Regions from separate parts of the Lactococcus sp. FSL W8-0209 genome, predicted to be linked through region 1. Evidence: predicted binding sites of a transcription regulator. Region 1 holds the regulator's gene; the other holds the start of a gene.
What was found. Region 1 encodes CtsR, which represses protease genes until heat stress. Its sites were predicted from a motif close to TTGGTCAAAAAAGGTCAAANA; they were not measured.
Positions count from the first base shown of each region.

Region 1 (4,440 bases):
ATCAGAAAAAATGGTTAAACATCAACCTTCAAGAAGAACCAACAGTTCTTCTAAAAAAACTTCTTCTAGTAAGAAAAATAAGAATAAGAACAAAAATAAGAAAAAGAAAAAAGTAACAGCAGGAAAAATCATTGCTGTGATTGTTGTTCTTTTAGTTTTAGTTGTTGGAGGAACTGGTTGGTATGGCTATAACTTTGTAAAATCTGGCATTCAACCTTTGGATTCTAAGAATGCAACAGCTAAGTCAATCAATATTCCTGCTGGTTCAAGTAGTAAGCAAATTGGTGAAATTTTGCAAAGACAATCCATTATTAAAAATGGAATGGTTTTTCAGTATTATACAAAATTTAAAAATTATTCAGAGTTTAAAAGCGGCTACTATAATCTTGCACCAAACATGAGCTTATCTACAATTGCTAGTAAACTTGAAGAAGGCGGAACAGAAAAACCTGTTGCTCCAACTTTAGGTAAAATTTTAGTTCCTGAAGGCTATACGCTAACACAAATTGCTAAAGCTGTGACAGTTAATAGTGGAAGCAATGAAAAGAATGCAAAAACGCCATTTTCTGAAGCAGACTTCATGAAAACCGTTCAAGACCCAACCTTTATCGCTAAAATGGTTAAGGCTTATCCTAAACTGTTCGCAAGCTTGCCAACAAAAGATTCAGGAATCAAATATCAGTTAGAAGGTTACTTGTTCCCAGCGACTTATGATTACACAAAATCATCGACAGTTGAATCAGTCATTGAAAATATGATTCAAGCAGCCAATACTCAACTCACTCCTTACTATGATACAATCGCTCAAAAGAATTTGACTGTCAATGAAGTTTTGAGTTTAGCAGCTTTGGTTGAAAAAGAAGCCAACAATGATGATGACCGACGCAACGTTGCTGGAACCTTCTATAATCGTATGAATGCTGGAATGACTTTGGGTTCTAATCTGTCAATTCTTTATGCCGAAGGTAAACTTGGTGAAAAAACAAGTCTTTCAGAGGATGCTAATATTGACACCAACCTAGATTCGCCATATAATTTGTACACAAATACTGGATTTGGCCCTGGCCCTGTTGATAGTCCAAGTTTGTCATCTATTAAAGCAGTACTTGATCCTGCTCAAAATGACTACTTCTATTTTGTTGCTGATGTGACAACAGGAAAAGTTTATTTTGCGAAAACATTAGCTGAACAAAATGCAAATGTTCAAAAATATGTGAATGATAAGATAAGTAGCTAAGCTATCATTAATTTAGATTTGATTAAAAAAGAAAAAAGTTTACAAAAAAGGAAAGAAATATAATGGAAAAAACATTCCCAATGACCCAAGAAGGGCTTGATAAATTAAAATTAGAACTTGAAAATTTAAAACTTGTGAAACGTCCAGAAGTCATTGACCGTATCAAAGTTGCTCGTAGCTATGGTGACCTTTCAGAAAACTCAGAGTACGAAGCAGCTAAAGATGAACAAGCCTTTATCGAAGGACGTATCTCAACTGTTGAAACAATGATTCGTTATGCTGAAATTGTTGATAACGCAAAAATTGCTAAAGACGAAGTAGCACTTGGTAAAAACGTAACTTTTGTTGAAGTTGGCGAAACTGACGAAGAATCTTATCAAATTGTTGGTACTGCTGAAGCTGATCCATTTTCAGGAAAAATTTCTAATGAATCACCAATTGCTCGAGTTTTGATTGGAAAAAAAGTTGGAGACATCGTAAATGTACCACTTCCAGTTGGCGAAATGACAGTTAAAATTGTAAAAGTTGACTAATTATTTTAGAATATAATAAGTAAAAAAGCCGTCAGTAACGGTTTTTTTATTTTTCAACGCTTAAGTCTGTCAGTAAGTTAAAATTGCTATTTTTGGTAAAAATAATATTTTTCAGGTATAATAGTCAGTAATAGTCAAAGATTATTTAGAAAATGGATGAAAGAAAGGATGGAGCGATGGCAGGTCAAAAAAATACATCAGATATTATCGAAGCTTATCTGAGAAAGCTTTTAGAAGAAGCACAAGTCATTGAAATTAAACGAGCGGACTTAGCCAATCAATTTGATGTCGTGCCGAGTCAGATTAATTATGTGATAAAAACACGATTTACGGCCTCAAAAGGCTTTGATGTGGAATCAAAACGTGGTGGCGGTGGATACATCAAAATTGTGAAGTATCAATATTCTGCTCGTCATGAATTCTTAACGGCTCTTTACCAGAAAGTTCCAGCTAATCTCTCAAGTAAAGCTGCCCATGATATCGTTCAACTTCTCTTTGATGAGAAAGTACTGACAGAACGTGAGGGAAATCTACTTTTGTTAGTCATTACTGACGGAGCCATTAGTCCCTTTACTCGTGGTATAATGATGAAAAGTATAATAAACAGATTGGACCGTGACGATGAAATTTGAAAATATAAAATATACACCAACGCTTGACCGAATTTTAGAAAAAGCGGAAGAGTATGCTCACCAATATCAATATGGCACCATTGAAAGTGCTCATTTACTAGCTGCAATGGCAACGACCTCAGGCTCAATTGCTTACAGCCTTCTTGCAGGAATGAATGTTGATTCTTCTGACTTACTGATTGATTTAGAGGATTTATCAAGTCATGTTAAGGTCAAACGTTCAACTTTACGTTTTTCACCTCGTGCAGAAGAAGTGATGACTGCGGCAAGTTTTTTAGCAATTCATAATAACTCAGAAGCCGTTGGAACAGAACACTTGCTTTATGCCCTACTTCAAGTAGAAGATGGATTTGGTCTTCAACTTCTGAAATTACAAAAAATCAATATTGTATCTTTGCGAAAAGAGCTTGAGAAAAGAACTGGACTCAAAGTTCCAGAAAGTAAAAAAGCTGTGACTCCAATGTCAAAACGTAAGATGGCAAAGGGAGTTGCAGAAAATTCAACGACGCCAACGTTAGACTCTGTATCCTCAGATTTAACCGAAGAAGCTCGCTTGGGTAAACTTGACCCAATGATTGGACGAGAAGCTGAAATTGACCGTTTGATTCATATTCTCAGCCGCAGAACAAAAAATAATCCTGTCTTAGTTGGAGAGCCCGGTGTTGGGAAATCAGCAATTATTGAAGGTTTGGCTCAAAGAATTGTCAATGGTCAAGTTCCAATTGGTTTGATGAATAGTCGAATTATGGCCTTGAATATGGCGACTGTTGTTGCTGGGACAAAATTTAGAGGTGAATTTGAGGATCGTTTGACAGCTATTGTTGAAGAAGTTAGCAGTGATCCAGATGTCATTATTTTCATTGATGAATTACACACAATCATCGGTGCTGGTGGCGGTATGGATTCTGTCAATGATGCCGCAAATATTTTGAAACCAGCGCTTGCTCGTGGTGATTTTCAAATGGTCGGAGCAACAACCTATCATGAATATCAAAAATATATTGAAAAAGATGAAGCTTTAGAACGCCGTTTGGCGAGAATAAATGTTGACGAGCCAAGTCCAGATGAAGCGATTGCTATCTTGCAAGGCTTACGTGAAAAATTTGAAGACTATCATCAAGTGGAATTTACTGACCAAGCCATTAAAAGTGCTGTAATGCTCAGTGTCCGTTATATGACTAGCCGAAAATTGCCTGACAAAGCCATTGATTTACTTGATGAAGCTGCAGCAGCAGTGAAAATTTCTGTCAAAAATCAACAAACAAAACGTCTTGATTTAGAAAAAGAATTAGCGGAAGCTCAAGAAGAATTATCAGAAGCTGTCATTAAACTTGATATCAAAGCGTCTCGTACAAAAGAAAAAGCAGTTGAAAAAATTGCTGACAAGATTTATAAATTCTCAGTAAAAGAAGATAAACGTCAAGAAGTTACTGACCAAGCTGTTGTTGCTGTTGCCTCAACACTGACAGGTGTTCCAATCACACAAATGACTAAGTCTGAAAGTGATCGTTTAATCAATCTTGAAAAAGAATTACACAAACGAGTTGTTGGACAAGAAGAAGCTATTTCTGCCGTTTCAAGAGCCATTCGTCGGGCACGTTCCGGTGTTGCTGACAGCCGTCGTCCAATGGGTTCTTTCATGTTCCTTGGACCAACAGGGGTCGGTAAAACCGAACTTGCTAAAGCACTGGCTGACAGTGTGTTCGGTAGTGAAGATAATATGATTCGTGTTGACATGAGTGAATTCATGGAAAAACATTCGACTTCACGCTTGATTGGAGCTCCTCCAGGGTATGTAGGTTATGATGAGGGTGGTCAATTGACAGAACGCGTTCGTAATAAACCTTATTCTGTTGTTCTTTTAGATGAAGTCGAAAAAGCTCATCCTGACGTTTTCAACATCATGTTGCAAATTCTAGATGATGGCTTTGTGACTGATACTAAAGGTCGTAAAGTTGATTTCAGAAATACAATTATTATCATGACTTCAAACTTGGGAGCGACTGCTCTTCGTGATGATAAGACAGTTGGTTTTGGC
Region 1 is NZ_JBBOVN010000001.1:862,487-866,926, forward strand. Features, by position in the region: gene mltG (endolytic transglycosylase MltG) at 1-1,237, shown strand, start outside; gene greA (transcription elongation factor GreA) at 1,297-1,770, shown strand; gene MKX45_RS04440 (CtsR family transcriptional regulator) at 1,947-2,402, shown strand; gene MKX45_RS04445 (ATP-dependent Clp protease ATP-binding subunit) at 2,392-4,440, shown strand, end outside.

Region 2 (4,440 bases), 870 kb from region 1:
AAACTGCTCAAAGACGCAGGCGCAGCCGAGGTTCATGTGGCAATCGCCAGTCCCGCTCTCAAATATCCATGTTTTTATGGCATCGACATTCAAGACCGTGACGAACTCATCGCAGCCACACACACGACAGATGAAATCAGAGAAGCGATCGGAGCGGATAGTCTGACCTATCTCAGCCAGTCAGGACTTGTTGAAGCAATCGGTCATGATAAGCTTTGCTTGTCCTACTTTGATGGCGAATATCCAACGCCGCTGTATGATTATGAAGCTGACTATTTGGAATCTTTAGCGAAAAATAGCGTGAAATAAAAAAACTAGAGTACTCACTCTAGTTTTTTTTGCTAAATTCTAAAGCGATTATTTTAGATTACTCCTTTTAATATGTTAGGATAAGAAATAAAAGCAAGTGAGGTGAGCAAATGATTATTACAATAGTTGGAGGAACTGGACTAGTTGGTCAAGGTATTTTCAAGGAACTTGCCCAAGTTGCAGATTATGAATTACACAGTTTATCAAGAAATGGTAAATCTAAAGCTCATCTCGCTGAGCCAGTCATTTACCATGCTACTAATCTAATCGAACCTGGGGATTGGCAAGATCTTTTACAAAAATCAGATTGGGTGATTGATGCGGTAGGAATTCTATTTCCAAGTAAATCAAAGGGAACAACTTATGAAAAAAATAGTATTCAACCAGCAAAAATAATTATTGATACAATAGTTAACTCAGAAAATCAATGTCTTTTTATTTCGGCAAATGATGGTCCTTTTTTTATGAATGACTATATGAGAGCTAAAAAAGAAGTGGAGGCTTATGGTCAAAAACGTTTGAAATCAAGATTTGTTTCTGTTTTTCCAGGAATTGTCTATGATGCTTCACGAAAAAGCAGTTACTTTCCAGCACGCCTATTGGAGCCACTCATAAAAATTCCGATTTTTTCTTTCTTAAAAAGTTATCGTCCAATTAAACGAAGCCAATTTGCTAAAGAGATTCATAAAATTATCGAAGGAAAAGAAAGTTCACTGACCACTCGTATTAAATAAAAGACTCATGTTTAGACATGAGTTTTTCTAATTTACTTTGATTTTTTAAGAAGTGGAACTATTTTTGGATAAATAAGATAGGTGATGATAATTAAGATAATCAATGATGTAGCAATAAGATTCCATGATTTCATTAGTTCAATACTTCGAGCCGTAGGAATAGGGGTTGAAGTAATAACGAACAGGGTCTTGATAGATAAGCCGTTTTTCATGATGATGAGTGAACCTAAAAGCATCAACAAAAATTGGTGAAGAATACTTCCGATATTTTGAATGGTATATTTTACCCAGATACGTTTATCTTCAACGATATTAACAGTACTTTCATAGTCTTGAGTTAAGCTTGAATTTAAACTTCCTTTAAATAAGCTAGTAAGGAATAAACCTAGAGCAAATAGAGGACTAAAAACAATCAAAAGTAAACCTAGAAAAATGCCGATTAAAGAGTAGGTTTTGACATTATTTCCAAGTAAATTTTTGACCTTAGAGGCAAAGACAATTCCTAAAACATAAGGAAGATAAAACTGTAAAAATAAATGCTGATGACCATAAAAACCAGCGACATACAAAGAACAAAAAAGAAATAAATAATTTCCCACTGCCCCATTAATAGCTGTCAAATATGATAATTTACGAGGGATATTTCTTTGAATTTTATTTTTGAAAAAATTCGTAGCGACAATATATAGGATGACCAAAAAGAAAAATCCGAAAATGAAATAATCAAATTCTAAACTATTGGCAAGTAATCGACTTGAACGTAATAGAAAGAGGCAAACAAAAAATAAAGCAAATAAAATAAGATATTTATATGAAGCTTTTTCTAAATCATTTGGATCAACTTTGTAATTATCCAAATTTCCAACTAATTGGAAGGAGAGAAGATAAACTATTCCATAGAAGACAAAGAATAGGGGATATTTTAGAGAAGGGGATAAGACAAAAGAAAAGCCAAGGGCTAAAAACAAAAGTAAGCTAACTAAGGTTTTTCCTTTGATAAGCTGGTTAGTATTTTTTAGATAATAATTTACCGAAGTGTTTGACATCGGTAACCAAGCTGCACTGACTCCTAAAAGGATACCGGATAAAGTATAGAAAGGAAAGTAGAAAGAACCCATAAATCCTAACAAGGAACCAAGTAAACCGGCATACAATGAAATTTTTAAAAGACTATAGCTGTTAATTCTTGTTTTTATTCCCCTTATAAAGAATACGCCAGTCATTCTGAAAGTATAAAAGAGCAAAAAAGGAAGGAGGGCAAGAAGCGAGGTTCCTTTTGCAATTTGAATAAAAATCATGAATGGAAGGACAATAATTGTATTACTTAATATTAAGAGGGCAGACTTTCCCAAAGAATTTAGATGTTGAGTCATTTTTCTCCTATCTTTTCTATTTTGACATCTAAATCCATTATAAGGCAAAGTGTATTAAAAAGACAGCTTCACTATGATTAGTACATAAATAATTCATTTAAAAAGTGTAAATAATTTTTTATAAATAACGAATCAAAAAGTTTGACCATTACTGACCAAAGTATTATAATTAGAATGTAGTGAGAAAAAGATAATAATCACTACTAACTATGAAATCGAAATGAGGTGTTTTTATGGACATCGAAAAAATGACAACAACGATGCAAGAAGCACTTGGTTCAGCGCAACAAATTGCGCAAGTTCGTCATCACCAAGTGATTGAAGTTCCACATTTATGGCGAATTTTTGTTCAACCTAATAGTTTTGGGGCGAACTTTTATAAAGATTTAGGGATTGACCTAGATGACTTTACAAATTTAATTGAAAAAGAAATTGACAAAATTAATTCAGTAGAAGGTTCAAATATTACTTATGGTCAAAACCTAAGTCCAGATTTGTTCCAAGTATTTACTGAAGCAGACAAAATTGCGCAAAAAATGGGCGATGAATATCTATCAACTGAGATTATTCTCCTTGCCCTCTTTGAATTAAAACAAAATCCATTGACCAGTTATTTGGTTAGCCATGGACTAACAAAAGCAAAAGCGCAAGCTGCGATTGAAAAATTACGCGGAGGTGATAAAGTGACCAGTCAAAATGCAGAAGAAACATACAAAGCACTTGAAAAATATGGGGTAGATCTCGTTGCTCAAGTTAAATCAGGTAAACAAGATCCTGTCATTGGACGTGATGAAGAAATTCGTGATGTCATTCGAGTGCTTTCTCGTAAAACAAAAAATAACCCCGTTCTTATTGGTGAACCTGGGGTTGGTAAAACAGCCATTGTTGAAGGATTGGCACAAAGGATTGTCAGAAAAGACGTTCCTGAAAATCTGAAAGATAAAACAATCTTTTCACTTGATATGGGTGCCCTGATTGCAGGAGCGAAATATCGTGGTGAATTTGAAGAACGTTTGAAAGCAGTCCTTAATGAAGTGAAAAAATCAGATGGACAAATTATCCTCTTTATTGATGAACTTCATACGATTGTTGGTGCAGGTAAGACCGAAGGCTCTATGGACGCTGGGAACCTTTTAAAACCAATGCTTGCACGTGGTGAACTCCATTTGATTGGGGCAACTACCTTGGATGAATATCGTAAATACATGGAAACAGATAAAGCACTTGAACGTCGTTTCCAAAAGGTATTGGTTACTGAACCTACTGTTGAAGATACAATTTCAATCTTGCGTGGTCTAAAAGAACGTTTTGAAATTCACCATGGAGTGACCATTCATGATAATGCTTTAGTCGCAGCAGCAACCCTTTCAAATCGTTATATTACTGACCGATTTTTACCAGATAAAGCCATTGACTTGGTTGATGAAGCCAGTGCAACAATTCGTGTAGAAATGAATTCACTCCCAACTGAACTTGACCAAGCTAATCGTCGCTTGATGCAATTAGAAATTGAAGAAGCGGCCCTCAAAAAAGAACGAGATGATGCTTCTAAGAAACGTCTTGAAATTATACGTGGTGAAATTGCTGAACTTCGAGAAGAAAATAATCAACTCAAAGCCCAATGGGAAGCTGAGAAAAAAGAAGTGGGCAATATTTCTGAAAAACGAAATGAATTAGAACATGCTCGCCACGAATTGGAAGAAGCTCAAAATGAAGGAAACTTAGAAAAAGCAGCAGCCCTTCGTTATGGTAAAATTCCTGAAATTGAAAAAGAACTCAAAGCTATCGAAGAAAAAGCAAAATCAGATGATTTATCCTTAGTTCAAGAATCAGTCACTGAAGAACAAATCGCCGAAGTGGTTGGACGCATGACAGGCATTCCAATTACCAAGTTGGTTGAAGGGGAACGTGAAAAATTACTTCACTTGCCAGAAACACTGCATCAAAGGGTCGTTGGACAAGATGAAGCTGTTGAAGCCGTATCTGATGCCATTATCCGTGCGCGTGCAGGAATTCAAGACCCT
Region 2 is NZ_JBBOVN010000001.1:1,736,344-1,740,783, reverse strand. Features, by position in the region: gene purF (amidophosphoribosyltransferase) at 1-309, shown strand, start outside; gene MKX45_RS08535 (NAD-dependent epimerase/dehydratase family protein) at 420-1,043, shown strand; gene MKX45_RS08530 (hypothetical protein) at 1,076-2,416, opposite strand; gene clpB (ATP-dependent chaperone ClpB) at 2,650-4,440, shown strand, end outside.
Region 2: a site for CtsR is predicted at 2,555-2,575, ahead of clpB (ATP-dependent chaperone ClpB). Genes of this name have one in related genera too.